2 regions of the Stenotrophomonas sp. 22DLJC03 genome follow, and region 2 is predicted to be linked to the other one. Evidence: riboswitches for the same ligand, from Rfam matches in the RefSeq annotation. Region 2 holds a riboswitch; the other holds the start of a gene.
The links. A riboswitch is a leader RNA that binds a small molecule or an ion and turns the genes downstream of it on or off. The one in region 2 is predicted to bind glycine.

Region 1: linked by a shared signal. The riboswitch ahead of gcvP (aminomethyl-transferring glycine dehydrogenase) and the one ahead of AC13GA_RS12785 (trimeric intracellular cation channel family protein) in region 2 are both predicted to bind glycine.

Annotation. Positions count from the first base shown of each region.
Region 1 covers NZ_JBSPUG010000002.1:1,826-11,377, forward strand. Annotated here, with positions in the region: gene gcvP (aminomethyl-transferring glycine dehydrogenase) at 1-1,736, opposite strand, end outside; glycine riboswitch at 1,799-1,901, opposite strand; gene AC13GA_RS05895 (multidrug effflux MFS transporter) at 2,200-3,426, shown strand; gene AC13GA_RS05900 (siderophore-interacting protein) at 3,569-4,465, shown strand; gene AC13GA_RS05905 (hypothetical protein) at 4,536-4,928, shown strand; gene AC13GA_RS05910 (M2 family metallopeptidase) at 5,048-7,012, opposite strand; gene AC13GA_RS05915 (phosphoethanolamine transferase) at 7,548-9,197, opposite strand; gene AC13GA_RS05920 (phosphatase PAP2 family protein) at 9,194-9,552, opposite strand, start outside.
Region 2 covers NZ_JBSPUG010000003.1:458,669-468,220, forward strand. Annotated here, with positions in the region: gene AC13GA_RS12770 (efflux RND transporter permease subunit) at 1-854, opposite strand, end outside; gene AC13GA_RS12775 (multidrug efflux RND transporter permease subunit) at 851-3,985, opposite strand; gene AC13GA_RS12780 (MdtA/MuxA family multidrug efflux RND transporter periplasmic adaptor subunit) at 3,982-5,148, opposite strand; gene AC13GA_RS12785 (trimeric intracellular cation channel family protein) at 5,433-6,050, opposite strand; glycine riboswitch at 6,135-6,238, opposite strand; glycine riboswitch at 6,252-6,341, opposite strand; gene AC13GA_RS12790 (GIY-YIG nuclease family protein) at 6,382-6,639, shown strand; gene AC13GA_RS12795 (nuclear transport factor 2 family protein) at 6,712-7,143, shown strand; gene AC13GA_RS12800 (NAD(P)/FAD-dependent oxidoreductase) at 7,185-8,465, opposite strand; gene AC13GA_RS12805 (NYN domain-containing protein) at 8,588-9,367, shown strand; gene AC13GA_RS12810 (glutathione S-transferase family protein) at 9,492-9,552, shown strand, end outside.

The DNA of each region.
Region 1 (9,552 bases), on a different contig from region 2:
GCACGGATCGCCAGCAGGCCGGCATACTCGCCCTGCGCGCCGGAGTTCGGCTGCAGGCTCACTGCGTCGTAGCCGGTGCATTCGACCAGCATCGCTTCCAGCGAGTCGATCAGTTCCTTGTAGCCCAGCGCCTGGTCGGCCGGCACCAGCGGATGGATCTGCGAGAACTCCGGCCAGGTCACCGGAATCATCTCGGCGGTGGCGTTGAGCTTCATGGTGCACGAGCCCAGCGGGATCATCGTGCGGTCCATCGCCAGGTCCTTGTCGGCCAGCGAGCGCAGGTAGCGCAGCAGCTCGTGCTCGCTGTGGTGGGTGTTGAACACCGGGTGGGTCAGGAATTCAGACTGGCGCAGCAGGCCGGCCGGCAGTGCGTCGGCGGTGCTGGCATCCAGTGCGTCCACGTCCAGCGAGGCACCGAACACGGCAGCCACGGCCACGATGTCGGCGCGGGTGGTGGTTTCGTCCAGGCTGATGCCGACCGAGTCGCTGTCGATCGCACGCAGGTTGTAACCGGCGGCACGGGCCTTGGCGTGGATCTCATCGGCGTGCACGCCGGTGACATGCAGGGTGTCGAAGAAGTCACCACCGACCTGCACGCCGGCCTTGCGCAGTGCCGCAGCCAGGATCGAAGCCAGGCGGTGGGTGCGGCGCGCGATGCGGGTCAGGCCTTCCGGACCGTGGTAGACGGCATACATCGAGGCCATCACCGCCAGCAGCACCTGTGCGGTGCAGATGTTGGAGGTGGCCTTCTCGCGGCGGATGTGCTGTTCGCGGGTCTGCAGGGTCAGGCGGTAGGCCGGGTTGCCCTGTGCGTCGATCGAGACGCCGATCAGGCGGCCCGGCATCGAACGCTTGTAGGCGTCACGGCAGGCCATGAACGCAGCATGCGGGCCACCGAAGCCGAACGGCACGCCGAAACGCTGGCTGTTGCCGACCACGATGTCCGCACCCCATTCGCCCGGGGCAGCCAGCAGGGTCAGTGCCAGCAGGTCGGTGGCCACGGCCACCAGGCCGCCGCGCGCGTGCACGGCATCGACCAGTGCCTTGTAGTCGCCCACCTGGCCGAAGGTGTCCGGGTACTGCAGCAGCAGGCCGAAGGCTTCTGCTTCCAGCGCTTCGGCCGGGGTGCCCACGCGCAGCACGATGCCCATCGGTTCGGCGCGGGTGCGCAGCAGTTCCAGCGTCTGCGGGTGTACGGCGTCGTGCACGAAGAAGGTGTCCGACTTCGACTTGGCCGAGCGCTTGGCCAGGGTCATCGCTTCGGCGGCGGCGGTCGCTTCGTCCAGCAGCGAGGCGTTGGCGATTTCCATGCCGGTCAGGTCGGCGCACAGGGTCTGGAAGTTGATCAGCGCTTCCATGCGGCCCTGCGAGATTTCCGCCTGGTACGGGGTGTAGGCGGTGTACCAGGCCGGGTTTTCCAGGATGTTGCGCAGGATCACGTTCGGCGTGTGGGTGCCGTAGTAGCCCTGGCCGATGAAGCTGCGCAGTACGGTGTTCTTGTCGGCGATCGCGCGGATCTTCGCCAGCGCCTGCACTTCGGTGATCGACTCCGGCAGCGCCAGCGGTGCCGGCGACTTGATCTTGGCCGGCACAATGGCATCGGTCATCGCATCCAGCGAGGCGTGGCCGATGACGCCGAGCATCTGCGCGATCTCGGCATCGTTGGGGCCGATGTGGCGCTCGACGAAGGCCGAATGATGCTCGAGCTCACGCAGGGAAGGGGTGTTCTGGGACATGGCGAAGGATCCGTCAGGAAAGGGCACACGCACGGGCACAAGCCGCCGGTCGGCGGTCTGCGGGGCGCCCCTCTGTCCTTTTGCCTGAGAGTTTGAAAGCGCGGCGGACCGCTGCTTCTTGCCCCTTCGGCGCCGGATTGAACCGGTCTCTCCAGAGTTCTGTTACGGGTGGTATCGGGCCTGAGCGATTACGGGCGTTGCGCCTTCGGCAGCGGTGTTCCGCTTCTCCCACCGTGTTGCCCGCCGATTATAGCCCGTTGCGCGCCGGCCGGCCGCTCCCGGGAGGCGCCGCTGCGCCTGAATGGCCGATGGCCCGGCCGTGCGTTTTGTGCATCCGTGCATGGCGCGGGGCGCAATCCCCACCTATGATGGGCGGATACCCGAATTCATCTGGCGCTGTCCCTGTTTCAGGGGACTGGCGCCCGCCGTGCGTGCCGCGCATGGCCCTGCCGGACGCCTCTCCATGACCGCCGCTGTTGCTCCTTCCACCCGCCGCATGGCCCTGCTGCTTGCTGGCCTGGCCATGTTCGGTCCGTTCTCGATCGACACCATCTTCCCGGCGTTCCCGCAGCTGGCCCAGCGCCTGGCGGTGGACGAAGTGGCGGTGCAGCAGACCATCAGCGTGTACCTGCTGTTCTACGGCCTGATGAGCCTGGCCCATGGACCGCTGTCCGACGCCTGGGGCCGCAAGCGGGTGATCCTCGGCGGTCTGGTGATATTCGTCGGCGCCTCGGTGGGCTGTGCATTGTCTACCGACCTGACCACGCTGCTGGCGTTCCGCGCACTGCAGGGCCTGTCCGCCGGCGTGGGCATGATCGTCGGCCGCGCGGTGATCCGCGATCTGTACCACGGCCACGACGCGCAGCGGCTGATGAGCCAGGTGTCGATGCTGTTCGGTATCGCCCCGGCCATCGCCCCGATCATCGGTGGCTGGATCCTGCTCAGCGGCGCTGGCTGGCCGTTGATCTTCTGGTTCCTGGTGGTGTTCGCGCTGGTGCTGCTGGCGGCCACTGCACGCTACCTGCCGGAAACCCATCCGGTCGAGGCGCGCGTGCCGTTGTCACCGCGCGTGCTGCTGCGCGACTACGTGCGCATCGGCTTCAATCCGCGTTTCCTGCGCCTGGCGCTGGCCGGCAGCATCGGCTTCGGTGGCGTGTTCCTGTACATCTCCTCGGCGCCGGTGTTCGTGATGCAGCACCTGCACCTGGGCGAGGGCGGCTTCGCCTGGCTGTTCATTCCCACCATCGGCGGCATGACCACCGGCTCGTTCCTGTCCGGGCGCATGGCCGGGCACAGCAGCCCTACGCGACAGGTCGCCATCGGTTTCGGCCTGTGCGCGCTGTCGGTGCTGCTGAACATCGGCTACGTCGGCCTGGCACCGCAGTTCGCACTGCCGTGGGCGGTGATGCCGATCTTCCTGGGCGGCATGGGCATGGCGCTGATCTTCCCGATCCTGGCGCTGGCGGTGCTGGACATGTACCCGCACCAGCGCGGCCTGGCCTCGTCGCTGCAGGCGTTCGTGCAGCTGATGATCAGCACCGTGGTGGCTGGCGTAGTGTCGCCGCTGCTCAGCGCCAGCCCGCTGCACCTGGCGCTGGGCCAGGCCGCGTTCTTCGGCGCCGGCTTCGTGTTCTGGTACTGGGAACACCAGCGCGAGCGCGCGGCGCAGGCAGCCTGCACGGGCCATTGAGCAGCGTGCAGGGGTAGGGTTGGCGGGGATGCCGGCACATCCTTGCAGCCGCGGACAACCGGACTAGGCTGGGCATTCCAGCCAGCCGGTGCGTGGATGCACGACAGCCAGCCAATCCGATGTCGTCGCATGAGGTACCCCCATGGCTGCACAGCAGACCTACCGCCTGTTCGAGGTGGCGCTGAAGGAGCGCCGCGTTCTTTCCCCTTCCCTGGACCGCATGGTGTTCACCGGTGCCGACGTGGCGCGGATGAAGACCGAAGGCCCGGACCAGCGGATCAAGGTGTTCTTCCCCTTGCCCGGCCAGGAGGTGCCACAGGTGCCCAGCGGCGAGGACTGGTATCCGCGCTACCGGGCCCTGCCTGATGAGCTGCGGCCGCCGATGCGCACCTACACCATCCGCCAGCTGCGTGCCGAGCAGGGCGAGGTCGACGTTGATTTCGTCATCCACGGCGTGACCGGGCCCGCTTCGCGCTGGGCCATGCATGCGCGGCCGGGTGACCGTGTCGTGCTGCTGGCCCCCGATGCCGACTGTGCCGACAGCAGCGAAGGTTGGGAATGGAAGCCGCCGGCCGGTGTCGGCCAGGTACTGCTGGTGGCCGATGAGACGGCGTTGCCTGCGGTGGCGGGCATCCTGGAGGAACTGGCGGCCATGCCTGATCCGCCGCGCACGCTGGCATTGCTGGAAGTGGCCCAGGCCGGCGACGCGGTGCCGTTGAAAGCGCCGGGCACCGCCGAGCTGGTGTGGTTGCCGCGTGGGCAGGCCGCCTATGGCCAGCCGCTGCTGCAGGCGGTCCAGGAACGGCTGGCAGCGACCTCGAGCGTGGCTGCCGGCGATGCGCTGGAAGAGATCGATGTCGACGCGCAGATCCTGTGGGAGCAGGCCGATGCCAGCGTGGCCGGACCGCTGTATGCCTGGGTGGCCGGCGAGGCGGGTGCGGTCATGGCGATCCGCCGCCATCTGGTGCGTGACTGCGGGCTGGACCGCCGCGCCATCACCTTCATGGGCTACTGGCGGCACGGCAAAGTGCTGGACTGAGCGGTGGCGTGAAGCGGTGCTGCGGGCGGGGTGCGTTATCCTTGCGCCCCCCTCGCAGCGGTACCGCATCATGTCCACCAGCTCCAAGATCCGCCGCGACCAGCGCCGTCGCCAGGAAAAGCAGGCCGCCAACAAGGCAGCCGCGCAGGCCTCGCCGGTGGAGCCGCATGCCGAACTGCGCGACCCGCAGCGCACGCTGCTGGCCGGTATCGTCCGGCGCGATGGCGAATGGGTGCTGGGCATGGATGGCCGCATCGCCGGCCAGAGCGAGAGTGCTGCCCAGGTGCTGGCCTTGATCATGCAGGCCGGCGAACTGCACGAACGCAACGGCACGCCGGTGCGCCTGGTGTACTCGGATGCACTGCGTGATGCTGCGCAGGCCGAAGCGAAGGAAAAGGGCCAGACCTTCGAGGAATTCAAGGCCGAGCTGGCCGCAGCGATGGCCGCGAAGAAGAACAGCTGACAAGCATTTCGGTAGAGCCGGCCGCTGGCCGGCTGCCCGTTGGGTCTTCATCGCGTAGTTGCCGGACAGCGGCCGGCACTACCAGAAAGGGGCGGATCCTCGCGGATCCGCCCCTTTTTTCATTTCGCCGCCGGGGCCGCGTTGGCCTGCCAGCCGCACATCTGGCCTTCGTTCTGCTGCTTCAGCCATTCGTTGACCGGGCTGAAGTACTCGATCATCGGGCCGGCATCGAGCTTGTCGGTGCCGGTCAGTTCCTTCAGCGTGGCCTGCCACGGCTGGCTGGCACCCTTGCTCAGCATCGCCCAGTACTTCTGGCCAGCTTCCTTGTTGCCGTAGAAGGTGCACTCATGCAGTGGGCCCTTGTAGCCGGAGGCATCGCACAGGCCCTTGTAGAACTGGAACTGCAGGATGCGCGCCAGGAAGTAGCGGGTGTACGGAGTGTTGCCCGGTACGTGGTACTTCGCGCCCGGATCGAAGAACTCTTCGCCGCGGGTGCTGGCTGGGGCCACGCCCTGGTACTTGGCCTTCAGGTCCCACCACGCCTTGTTGTAGTTGTCGGCGGTGATGGAGCCATCGAACACACCCCAGCGCCAGCGGTCGATCATCAGCCCGAACGGCAGGAACGACACACCCGAAAGAGCCATGCGCATCTGGTTGTTGATGACCGCCTCGCGGCTTTCGGTCGGCGCATCGACCAGGCCGATCGAGCTGAGGTACTTGGGCGTCATCGCCAGCACGATGGTGTCGCCGATTGCTTCATGGAAGCCATCGTTGGCACCGCCCTGGAACAGCGGCGGCAGCGGGTTGTAGGCCAGGTCGTAATAGATGTGGCCCAGCTCGTGGTAGATGGTGGTGAAGTTCTCTTCGTTCGGCTTGATGCACATCTTGGTGCGCACGTCGCCTTCCATGTTCATGTCCCAAGCGCTGGCGTGGCAGACCACATCGCGGTCATCGGGCTTGATGAACTGGGTTTTTTCCCAGTAGGACTGCGGCAGCGACGGCATGCCCAGCGACACGTAGAAGTCCTGCGCGCGCTCGGTCATCTGCTTGGCGGTGCGCAGTTCGGCCTCGCGCTGCGCCTTGTACTGCGCCGCTACGTTGGCATCCTTGCCGGCCTTGGCCAGCGCCGCGCTAAGGTTGGTCTGGTACTGCTTTTCAAGCGCAGCGGTGATGTCCAGGCTGCCGGCACCCGGGTACGGTTCCAGCTGGTCCCACAGGTTCGACCAGTCCTGCTGCCACATGTTGCCCAGCAGATGCGCCGCGATCAGGCCGTTGCCCACTTCGGCCTTGTCCTTGCCGTAGGTCTTGTCCAGCTTGCCGCGTGCATAGCAATGCAGCTGCTCGTACATCGGCTTGACCTGCTCCCACAGGCGGTCGGTTTCCGGGCCGATCTGCTCCGGCGGCATGTCGTAGCCGCTGCGCCACATCTGCCCGGCATCGGTGAAGCCCATGCCCTTGGCACCTTCGTTCACCAGGCCGACAAACTTCTGGTAGTCGCCGCGCATGCTCTTGGTGGTGCTGTGCCAGCCCTGCCATGCGTCGAGCTGCTTGTCGTAATCGCGGCTGCGCGCCAGCACCTGCTCCAGCTCGCCCAGCTGGCGGCAGGAGTTCGGATCGTTGGCATCGGTGCAGTACTTGCCGGCACCGTAGCTGCCTTCCATGCGGGTGGCGATCTGGGTCAGTTCTGCCAGCTTGGCCGGGTCACGGGGTGCCGGCATCGAGGACATCAGCTTCAGCAGGTGGATCGCGCGCTTGCTGTCCTCGCTCATCGGCTTGCCATCGAACTTGGCGGCCTGTTCGATCCAGCTGTTGAGCTGGGTCAGTGAGCGCTCGTTGGCCTTGGCCGCGATGCGTTCCGAATCACTGTTGATGTAGGTGGAGGACAGCCACTGCGCCGAGGTCATCTCCGGGTAGGCGGCCTTGAATTCGGCATTGATGCGGGCCACGAACTGGTCGGCGGTTTCGCCGGCCGGGGCGCTGCTGCTGGCGGTGTCGGTGCCTGGCGCAGCTTCCTTCTTGCAGGCGGCCAGGGCCAGCGTGGCGGCGGCGATTGCCGAGGCCAGCAGGAGATGACGGTGTTTCACGGGCGGTCCTTGGGTGGTGAACGACCGCCGAAGGCTAGTGGGCAGGCGTTGCCACCGCAAGTGGCGGAAGTCGGCCGGGCGGCGCCCTGGGACCGCGACATCGCATGCGCGCTGTCGCTCCCACGCTTCGCTGCGCGAAACGCGGGCCCCACTTACCAGCTCCCAGACCCCCGCCGCTTCGCGGCCGCCCCCCTGACTCAGGGGGCTTTGCCCCAGACGCAATTCGGTGATGGCAGTAGATCCACGCCATGCGTGGATGAGACCTGTCAGAAATCGAGACTCAAATTCGGATCCGACCCCGTGCCGACCAACGGTCGGCACCCACCAACAGCAGCGGAAATCTGTCGAAGGCGGGGTGGGTCCGGTGGCGGGAGTGTCCGCGGCATGGATGCCGCGGCCAAGCCCCCATGGATGGGTTCACGGCGTCTCCCGCCACCGGACCCACCCCGCCTACCCACAGGAACCCCGCTGTTGCTGTTGCTTCGGCCGTTGCCGTTGCCTCTGCGGGTGCAGGGCGCAGCCCTGCCGACAAACCCTAACTCTCGCAGTTGGCGAACACGTCGCGGTCGCGCTCGTACAGCGATGTCTTCACCTGCATCAGACCCAGCACCGACGGGAACAGGTTGTCGTGGTCGGTATACGCTGCCGAACGTGTGCGCAGGCACTGCAGGTTCAATCCGCGGCTGCTGGCGAAGCCCTGCGAGAACCACATCGTCATCGGCACCCGGGTCTGTTCGGCCGGGGCGATCGCGTAAGGCACGCCGTGCAGGAACAGGCCCTTCTCGCCCAACGACTCGCCATGGTCGGACAGGTAGATCATCGCCGAGTCGTAGTCCTGCATGCCCTGCAACGTGCCGATGGTCCTGGTCAGGAAGTGATCGGTGTACAACACGGCGTTGTCGTAGCTGTTGGTGATTTCTTCGCGCGAGCAGCGGCCGATGTCACGGGTGTCGCAGGTCGGGGTGAAGCGTCGGAACGCCGGTGGGTAGCGCTCGAAGTAGGCCGGGCCATGGTTGCCCAGCTGATGCAGCACCACCACCCGGTCGCCCGGTTTCGCACGTACCTGGGCGGCCAGATCCTGCAACAGGATCTCGTCCATGCAGCGGCCATCGGCACACAGGCCCGGTGTGGTCGCGTCGGACAGCGACTGGAAGTCCAGGCCCTCGCACACGCCCTTGCAGCCGGACTGGTTGTCACGCCACAACGGGGCGATGCCGGCGCGGTTCAATACGTGCAGCAGCGACTGGTGTGCGCGGATCTTCTTCTCGTCGTAGTCGTGGCGGCCCCACGGCGAGAACAGACACGGCAGTGAGACTTCGGTGCTGGTGCCGCACGAATGCATGTCGGGGAAATTGACCACGCTGGCCTGTGCCAGTTCCGGGGTGGTGTTGCGCCCGCCGTTGAGGCCCCAGTTCTGCGCACGCACGGTCTCGCCCATGACGATCACCAGCAGGCGCGGCTTGCTGGCTGCTGCGCGTGGGGTGGCCTTGGCGTCGGTGCCGATCGGAAGCTTCGGTGCGCGCTGCACCGGGTTGTCGCCGCGCAGTGCACGCGGCAGGCCGAGCAGTACGTTGGCCGGGGTGGCCAGGTAACGCACTTCGCGCTGGTTGCGCATCAGTGCCGAAACATCCTGGAACGAAATCAGCGCACCGCCGAGTGCGGTCACCGCCGCCACCACCAGGAAGCCGATGCGCCACAACAGGCTGCGGCCCCAGCTGCGGCGGCGCAGCTGCACGCGCCACAGCACCACCATCGGCAGCACTGCCAGCAGCAATACCGGCCACAGCAGCGACACCGTCATCAGCTCGCGGCTTTCCTTGGGATCGGTCGCCAGCACATTGCGCAGCATGTCCGCATCCAGATAGATGTGGTAGCGGCTCATGTAATGCGCAGCGAACGCGGTCACCAACAGCAGCACGCTGATCACCACCTTGGCGTTCCAGCGCCAGACCAGGATGCCCAGCAGCAGGCCGTGCGCGCCCAGCAGCAACAGCAGCAACGAAAGCGCGTAACGCAGGCTGCCCGGATGGCTGGCCATCGCGCTGTGCCAGAACAGGCCGTTGCCGGCTACTGCGAAGAACAGGCTGGTCAGCGTGATCAATGCTTCGGTGGACAGCTGTGGACGCCAGCGAAGAAGACCCGCCAACGCAGGGAGGCGGGCGGGGCGTTGGACCGATGCACTCATGCGTTCGCCTCCTGGCGGTTGGGACGGTCCAGCTGACGGCGGATCAGGACGCGTTTGACGATCAGGTACAGGCCCAGCGAAAGCAGCCAGCAGATCATTGCAGTGGCAATGTCATGGGAAAGGAAATGGGCGCCGCGCAGTTGCTGGCCGATGCCGAACACCAGACCAGCACCGAGGCCGATCCACAACCCGGCCCAGCGCCAGGCAGGACGCCACAACAGCGCGAAGAAGTACAGGCACAGCCAAGCGTAGCCGGCGCTGGCGTGGCCAGCGGGGAAGCAGGCCTGGGGCGACATGCCGCTTGGGCGCACGGTGAACAGCCCGATGAAAGGCTGGTGGCCGCCGTAGCGCAGCA
Region 2 (9,552 bases):
ACGGCCGGGCGTTCGTTGTGGAAGCCGCTGGCATAGCGGTCCTCCACGCCATCGGCAACGGCGGCTACATCGCCCAGCCGCAGCGTGCGGTCGTCGCTCACCTTCAGAGCCAACTCGCGATACTGCGCGGCCTGGCGCAGCTGCAGTGGCGCTTCCAGCTGCCACTGCTGGTGCGCATCCCCCACCGCACCCAACGGGCGCACCGCATTGGCGCGGGCGATGACCTGGGCTACGTCTTCCAGCGCCAGCCCGGCGTGGTTCAGTGCGTTCGGATCCAGCGACACACGCACTGCCGGCAAGGCACTGCCGCCCACCTGCACTTCGCCCACGCCTGGTACCTGCGACAGCTTCTGCGCCAGCACGGTGGAGGCCAGGTCATACAGCTGGCCTGGCGAGCGCGTGTCCGAAGTCAGTGCCAGTGCCAGGATCGGTGCCTGCGAAGGATTCACCTTGCGGTACTGCGGCATGCCCGGCATGCCACTGGGCAGCTGGCCGCGAGCGAGGTTGATCGCGGCCTGCACTTCACGTGCGGCCTCATCGATATCACGGCCGAGCACGAACTTCAGTTCGATCTGGGTCTGGCCCTGGGTGCTGGCCGAATCGATGCGCGAGATGCCGGGCAGGCTGCCCAGCGCACGCTCCAACGGCGTGGCCACGGTGGCGGCCATCGATTCGGGCGAGGCGCCGGGCAGGCTGGCACTGACTTCAATGGCTGGGTAGTCCACCTGTGGCAGCGGCGCCACCGGCAACAGCCGCAGCGCCAGCAGGCCGGCCAGCACCAGTGCCACCGCCAGCAGGATCGTTGCTACCGGGCGCTGCACGCAGGCCTGCGCCAGGCGCGCGATGGGGGTCACGCGCGTGCCTCGTCAGCGCCCGTCGGGGCCGCTGCACGGCCACGCTGCAGGCGGTCGAAGGCCAGGTAGATCACCGGCGTGGTGAACAGCGTCAATACCTGGCTGACCAGCAGTCCGCCCACCATCACCCAGCCCAGTGGCTGCCGCAGCTCGGCGCCGGAACCGCTGGCCAGCATCAGCGGTACCGCGCCGAACAGTGCGGCCAGCGTGGTCATCAGGATCGGCCGGAAGCGCAGCAGCGCGGCCTGATGGATCGCCTCGCGTGGTGACATGCCGCGTGTGCGCTGCGCGTCCAGCGCGAAGTCGATCATCATGATCGCGTTCTTCTTCACCAGCCCGATCAGCAGCACGATGCCGATCACCGCGATCAGATCCAGGCTGCGTCCGCTCAGCCACAGTGCGGCCAATGCACCCACGGTGGCCGAGGGCAGGGTGGACAGGATGGTGATGGGATGGATGAAGCTCTCGTAGAGCACGCCCAGCACGATGTACATCACTACCACGGCCGCCAGGATCAGCCACAACGTGGACGATAGCGAGCTGCTGAAGGCGGCCGCCGCGCCCTGCAGGCGAAGTTCGATGCTCTGCGGCAGATTCACCTGCGCGCGCGCGGCGAGCACGGCATCCACCGCTTCGCCCAGCGAAGCGCCCGGGGCGAGATTGAACGAAAGCGTAGCCGCCGGGAACTGGCCCACGTGATTGCGCAGCAGCGCGGACGGACCCACCTCTACACGCGCTACCGAACCCAGCGGCACGGTCTGCCCGGCGCTGTTGCGCACGCGCAGGCCGGTGATGGCTTCCGGTCCCGGCTGGCGCGACGGATCGGCTTCCAGCACCACCCGGTATTGGCTGGCCTGGGTGAAGATGGTTGAAATCTGGCGCTGCCCATAGGCGTCGTACAGGGCATCGGCTACCGCTTCCACGCTTACGCCCAGGCGCGCCGCCGCATCGCGGTCGATCGCCACGCGCGCCTGCCGCCCCTGCATCTGCAGATCGCTGGACACATCACGCAGCGCCGGCGACTGGCGCAAGGCCTGCAGAAGCTTCGGTGTCCAGCTTTCCAGCGCTTCCAGATCCGGCGTGGTCAGGGTGAACTGGTACTGGTTGCGGCTGATGCGGTCTTCGATGCCCAGTTCCTGCACCGGTTGCAGGTACAGGATGATGCCGGGAATCTTCGCCACGCGCTGCTGCAGCCGTTCCATCACGACGGCGGCACCGTCGCGGTCGCCATGCGATTTCAGTTCGATCAGCAGGCGGCCGGTGTTGAGCGTGGCGTTGTTGCCGTCCACGCCGATGTAGGACGAGACGCTGGCCACTGCCTCGTCGGCTTCGATGGCCGCCGCCAGCGCCTGCTGGCGCTCGCGCATGGCCTGGAACGAGATAGCCTGTGGCGCCTCGCTGATGCCTTGCACCAGGCCGGCATCCTGCACCGGGAAGAAACCCTTGGGCACGGCGAAGTACAGCGCTACGGTCAGTGCCAGCGTCGCCACCGTGGCCAGCAGCATCAGCGGCTGGCGCTGCAGCACCCAGCGCAGCTGGCGGTCGTAAAGGGTGATGACGCGGTCGAAGACATCTTGTTTTGGGGTCGGAGCCCTGGCTGGATCCGACCCCTGGGCCGGGGTCAGATCCCCGTGGGGCTCTGACCCCTTCGCATGCGGCTTCAGGAAGCGCGCGCACAGCATCGGCGTCAGCGTCAGCGAGACCAGCAGCGAGATGCCGATGGCTACCGCCAGCGTCACCGCGAACTCATGGAACAGCGCGCCCACCAGGTCGGCCATGAACAGCAGCGGGATCAGTACCGCGATCAGCGAGACCGTCAAGGAGACCAGAGTGAAGCCGATTTCCGCTGCACCCCTGAGCGCCGCCTCGCGGGGGCTTTCGCCGTCCTCCAGATGGCGGGCGATGTTCTCCAGCATCACGATGGCGTCGTCCACCACGAAGCCGGTGGCGATGGTCAGTGCCATCAGCGTGAGGTTGTTGAGCGAATAGCCGGCCAGCAGCATCACCGAGAAGGTGCCGACCAGCGACAGCGGCACTGCAACGCTGGGAATCAGTGTGGCCGGCAGATTGCGCAGGAACACCCAGGTGACCAGCACCACCAGCGCGATGGCCAGCACCAGTTCCTTCTGCACGCCGCGCACCGACGCGCGGATCGATTCGGTGCGGTCACTCAGCACGTCCATCTGCACGCCGGCCGGCAGCGTGGCCTGCAGCTGCGGCAGCAATGCTCGCACCTGCTCGACCACGGCGATCACGTTGGCACCGGGCTGGCGCTGGATGTTCACCAGAACTGCCGGCGTAGTGCCGCTCCAGGCGGCCAGCTGCCGGTTCTCAGCGCCATCGCTGATGGTGGCCACATCGCCCAGCCGCAGTGGCGCGCCGTCATGCCAGGCCAGTACCAGCGCGCGGTATTCGGCCACGCTGCGCATCTGATCGTTGGCGTCGAGCATCACCGCTCGGATCGGGCCATCGAAGCTGCCCTTGGGCAGGTTGACGTTGGCCGCAGCAATCGCGGTACGGATGTGGTCCATGCCCAGGCCGTTGGCGGCCAGTGCCGCTGGATTGACCTGGATGCGCACCGCAGGGCGCTGGCCGCCGGCCAGGCTGACCAGCCCGACGCCGGGCAGCTGCGCCAGACGCTGGGCAATGCGCGTATCGACCAGATCGTGCACCTGCGGCAGCGACAGTCCCTGCGAGGTCACCGCCAATGTCAGGATCGGTGTGTCGGCCGGGTTGACCTTGCGGTACACCGGCGGTACCGGCAGGTCTCCGGGAAGGAAGCTGCCTGCCGCGTTGATGGCGGCCTGCACGTCCTGCTCGGCCACGCCCAGCGACACCTCCAGCCCGAACTGCAGGGTAATGACCGAGGCGCCGCCGGAACTGGTCGACGACAGTTGTTTCAGACCGGGAATCTGCCCGAGCTGGCGTTCCAGCGGCGCGGTGATGGTGCGTGTGGTCAGTTCCGGGCTGGCCCCCGGATACAGCGTTGTGATCTGGATGATCGGATAGTCGACCTGCGGCAGCGCTGCCACCGGCAGCAGGCGGTAGGCCAGTACACCGGACAGCAGCAACGCCACCATCAGGAGAGTCGTTGCGACCGGGCGCAGGATGAACGGGCGCGAGAGATTCATGCGCCGGCCTTGATCGCGGCCTCCTCGGTGATGATCTCCACCGCCGTGCCGTCTTCCAGCCCGTCGATGCCTTCGATCACCACCTGGTCGCCGGCCACCAGTCCGGAGCGCACGGCCACGCGTCCATCGTCGGCCGGACCGAGCACCACGTTGCGGCGCTGTGCCTTGTTGTCCTTGTCGACGATATGCACGTAGTTGCCCTGGCTGCCGAACTGCACGGCGGCATCGGGAATCAGCAGCGCGCGCTGCTCGCCCAGTTGCAGGCGGACGTTGACGAACTGGTTGGGGAACAGCGCCAGATCGTGGTTGTCGAAGTGCGCACGCAGTTTCAGCGTGCCAGTGGCGGTATCGATGCGGTTGTCGACACTGGACAGCGCGCCACTGGCAAGCTGCCGGCCTTCTTCGCGGTCCCAGGTTTCCACTGCCAGCGCCGGTTGCACCTGCACGGCATCGAGCAGCGCCGGCAGCTCGGGTTCGGGCACGGTGAACAGAACGCTGATCGGTGCGGTCTGTGCCAGCGTCACCAGGCCTTCGGCATCGCTGGCGCGTACCAGGTTGCCCACGTCCAACCGGCGCAGCCCGACGCGGCCACTGACCGGTGCGGTGATGCGGGTGTACTGCAGCTGCAGGCGCGCCTCGTCAACAGACGCCTGATCGCTGAGGCGGCGGCCCTGCAGCTGGCGCACCTTGCTCTGCTGGTCGCTCAGTTCCTGCCCGGACACGTAGTTCTGCTTCTGCAGTTCGCGGTAGCGCTGCAGCTGGCGCTCGGCGTTCTCCAGCTCGGCCAGGTTCTGTTGCTGGGTGCCCTTGGCCTGCGCCAGCTTCACTTCATACGGGCGCGGGTCGATCTGCGCCAGCAGATCGCCGGCCTTCACCTGCTGGCCTTCCTGGAAATGCAGTCGCAGCAGTTCGCCGTCCACGCGGCTGCGTACCACCACGCTGTGCAGCGGCGTGACCGTACCGACCGCCTTCAGGCGCAGCACCAGCGGCTCGGCGCTGGCGCGGGCGATGCGCACGGGTACCGTCTTGCCGGGTGCATCGTCGCCGGCACCGGCCTCCGTGCGTGGCCAGAACCCCCACAGCAGGCCGCCGGCAAGGGCAACGCCCAGCACGATCAGCAACGGGCGGGCACGACGGAAGCGGGAGTTTTCGGCGACAGACATGGGGCATCCTGCGCCCTGCGCGCGCAGGGACATGCGGGCCCGTCGGTGCGTTCACGGCACCACGGGCAGCGGGGAGGGAGTGTCTGGCGGGGCCGCGGGCGCGGCGTGGCTGGATGCCGTCGCGGCAGCGACGGGGCGACAATGGTAGCCAATCACCCCGGCCAATGCCGCATGACCAACGTCATGCAACGCAATCGGTAGTGCCGGCCGCTGGCCTGCAACCGGCTGGAATCTGCGGGCGTGTGCCGTGTTTCCGGCCAGCGGCCGGCACTACCATCAAGCAATCAATGCACTTCGTCGTGATAGACGAACTTCGGCATTTCCCAGCGGTAGTGGATCGCCAGCAGGCGCAGCGCGAAGCCGCCGCCCAGGCAGCACAGGATCGCGGTAGCGTCGGCCACGCCCCAGTGCAGCAGCAACAGGTAGGCCGCGCCGGTCAGCAGCGCGATGATCGCGTACAGCTCTTTCTGGAAGATCAGCGGCACCTCGTTGCAGAGGATGTCGCGCAGCACGCCGCCGAAGGCGCCTGTCAGCATGCCGGCAATCAGCACGATCGGCATGGCATGGCCGGCCTCACGTGCGATCGAGCAGCCGATCAGGGTGAAGGCGATCAGGCCCAGGCCATCGAGCACCAGGAAGGTGCGGCGGAAGTGGTGCATCCAGCGTGCGACCCAGGTGGCGATCAGCGCCGCACACACGGTGAAGCCCAGGTACTCGGGATGCTTCACCCAGCCCAGCGGATAGTGGCCGAGCAGGATGTCGCGCAGTGATCCGCCGCCGAGGGCGGTGACGCAGGCGATCATGACCACACCGAACAGGTCCATGCGGCGGCGGCCGGCGGACAGCGCGCCGGTCATGGCTTCGGCGGAAATAGCGATCAGGTAGATGATGGACAACAGCATGGGACAGGCTCCGGGCGCGGTGGGGCCGGCCATGCGCCACTATCGCCATTGCCTGCGCAATGACGGGATGACGATGACCGGTGCCGCTCCCGCTGTCCTTTTGCCTGAGAGTTCAGCGGCATGGGCCGCGTGCCCCTTCGGCGGATCGTCCCGGGCGTGCCCGGTGACCTCTCTCCAGCTCGGCGAGTCGAATGCATGGTTGGTGGGATTCCAGCCCACCGGCCTGAGCGATCATGGGAGCCTGCGCCTTCGGCGGGCGCCAGCGCGGCGCCTCTCTCCTGCATTCGGGCGCCAGTATATCCGCTGCAGTGCATCACGGCATAATCCGGGCATGGCACCGTCCCTCCGCCCGTGGTTCCTGTACCTGCTCGAATGCCGCGATGGCAGCTACTACGCCGGCATCAGCACCGACGTGGACGCGCGTTTCGCTGCCCACCAGGCCGGAAAGGGCGCGCGTTACACCCGGTCGCGGCCACCACTGCGGGTCCTGGCGGTGCGCGAGTACCCGGACCGAGCAGCGGCCTCACGTGCCGAATGGGAGCTCAAGCGGCAGCCGCGCGAACGCAAACTGGCCTGGCTGTTGCAGTAGATCCACGCCATGCGTGGATGGGGCGCATCCGGCCATGCCATGATCGCCCAGCCTTCAGCGCTGGAGACCCGGATGTCCACCGTTGCCCTGTTGTTCGCACTTTCCGCAGCAGCAAGCCCTGCCGCCGACGCCGCCACGATCGCAGCCATCGAAGCCACCTGCCATGACTACGTGGATGGCCAGCTGGAGGCCGACCCGCAGCGTGTCGCCCGTTCCCTGCACCCGGACCTGGCCAAACGTGCGGTGCTCGGTGATACACCGGACGAACGCCTGGGCCTGCGCCGGATGTCGAAGGAAGAACTGGTCTCGCTGACGAAGCAGGGCGCGCTGAAGACCCCGAAAGATCAATGGGATCGCCGCTGCACGGTGCTGGACGTGACCGGCAACGCGGCCTCGGTGCGGCTGGAAACGCCGTGGTTCGTCGACTACTTCCACATGGGGCGCTTCGACCAGCGCTGGGTGATCGTCAACGCGATGTGGTACCCGAAGCCGAAGGCGCCGTGAGCCGAGCATGGGCTCGGCTCTACAGGAACATGCGTGCGGCCCTAGCGCCTCGGCCGCCGGTCTTCCTGATCATCACCGAAGATGATGCGCGCGCTGCGCTGGTAGCTCCAGTACGCCACGGCCCAGTTCAGCAGCACCACGATGCGGTTGCGGAAACCGATCAGGAAGAACACGTGCGCGGCCAGCCAGAACCACCAGGCGAGGATGCCCGAGAGCTGCAGCCTGCCCAGGTGCACGATTGCAGCCATGCGGCCGATGGTGGCGAGGTTGCCGAAGTCGGCGTACTTGAAGGGACCTGGCGCCGGCTTGTCGTGCAGGCGCGCGCGGAGCACCTCGGCCACGTACTTGCCCATCTGCTTGGCGGCGGGCGCAACGCCGGGTACCGGCTTGCCGTTGGCCTGGTTCAGCACGGCCAGATCGCCGGCCACGAACAGCTCCGGATGGCCAGGCAGTGTCAGGTCTGGTTGCACCTGCACGCGGCCGGCGCGGTCCAGCGGCACGTCCAGTGTACGCGCCAGTGGTGAAGCAGCCACACCGGCGGCCCAGACCACGGTGCGCGCCGGCACGAACTGATCACCGAGCTTGAAGCCCTGGCTGTCGATGTCGCTCACCGGGGTACCGGTCAACACTTCCACGCCCAGTTTTTCCAGCTGCCGGCGCGCCTTCAGCGAAAGCACTTCCGGGAACGAGGACAGCACGCGCGGCCCGGCCTCGACCAGCCGCACCTTGGCGCTGGCCGGGTCGATGTGGCGGAACTCGTTGCGCAGCGTATGCCGTGCGATCTCTGCCAGGGTGCCGGCCAGTTCAACACCGGTGGGGCCACCGCCGACCACGGCGAAGCTCAGCCACGCCGCCTTCTTCGCCGGGTCCGGTTCGGCCTCGGCACGTTCGAACGCCAGCAGCAGCTTGCGGCGCAGCGCGATGGCATCGTCCAGGGTCTTCAGGCCGGGGGCATCATCGGCCCACTGGTCGTTGCCGAAGTAGGCGTGGGTGGCGCCCGTGGCCAGCAGCAGGGTGTCGTAGTCCAGCGTGCTGCCATCGGCCATGCGGATCTGTCGAGCCTGCTTGTCGATGGTGACCACTTCGCCGAGACGGACTTCCACATTGCGCTGGTGGCCGAGGATGTGGCGCAGCGGTGCGGCGATATCCGGCGCGGACAGGCCGGCGGTGGCCACCTGGTACAGCAGCGGCTGGAACAGATGGTGGTTGCGGCGGTCGACCAGGGTGATGCGTATGCGCTCGCGGGCCAGGGCACGGGTGGCCCAGAGACCGGCAAAACCGCCGCCGACAACAACCAGGTGGGGAACGCGCTCGCGACTCATCGACTCACTCCAGTGGGGGCATGGGGGAAGCGCTTGGCATCTTCGCACGGCAGGCGGTTGTCACGTCAGCGCCTGCGCGGATCGGCGATACTCGGGTTCAGGCAACCGCCCGCGAGGAATCCATGAGCGAACCGGAAAAGCGCATCGCCCTGTTGATCGACGCCGACAATGCGCCGGCATCGAAAATCGACGAAGTCCTGGCCGAAGTCGCCCGCTACGGCGTGGCCAACGTTCGCCGTGCCTATGGCAACTGGAAGAGCCCACGGTTGAAGGGATGGGAGGCGGTGCTGCACGAGTACGCGATCCGTCCGATCCAGCAGTTCGCCTACAGCAAGGGCAAGAATGCTTCGGACATGGCGATGGTGATCGATGCCATGGACCTGCTGTACGCGCGCAATCTGGATGGCTTCGCCATCGTGTCCAGCGATGCCGATTTCACCCCGATGGTGATGCGCCTGCTGACCGATGGCGTGAAGGTCTATGGCTTCGGCGAAAAGAAGACGCCGGAGCCGTTCGTCAACGCATGCTCGAAGTTCACCTATCTGGAAGCGCTGGGGCAGACTCATGCCAGCGTGCAGGATGCGGAACAGTCATCGAACGAACAGGCACCGAACGAGCCGGTGGCCAACGACGATGCGCGTCCGCGCAAGAGCGGCGCGGAAATGCGCAGCGATACGCGTCTGGTGAAGATGCTGCGACGTGCGGTGTCCTCGGCCGAGGGCGAGGATGGCTGGTCGCACCTGGGCCCGGTCGGCAGCCAGATCGGCAACCAGGCCTCGTTCGACCCGCGCAACTACGGTTACGGCAAGCTCAGCGACCTGCTGGCCGCGATTGGCCTGTTCGAGCTGAAAAAGGACGGCAAGTCCTCCTACGTGCGCGCGCTGCCGAAGAAGAACCGGTAGCGCCAGAAGAACCGGTAGCGCCGGGCCATGCCCGGCGGGTGCGCGAGGGAGTCATGCCACTCGCACATCCGCATGCCGATCAGGCGTATCGTTGCCGCTCGCATTGCCAGCAAGGAAAACCCGCATGTTGAAGATCTGGGGCCGTCGCAATTCCAGCAACGTCCGCAAGGTGCTGTGGTGCGCCG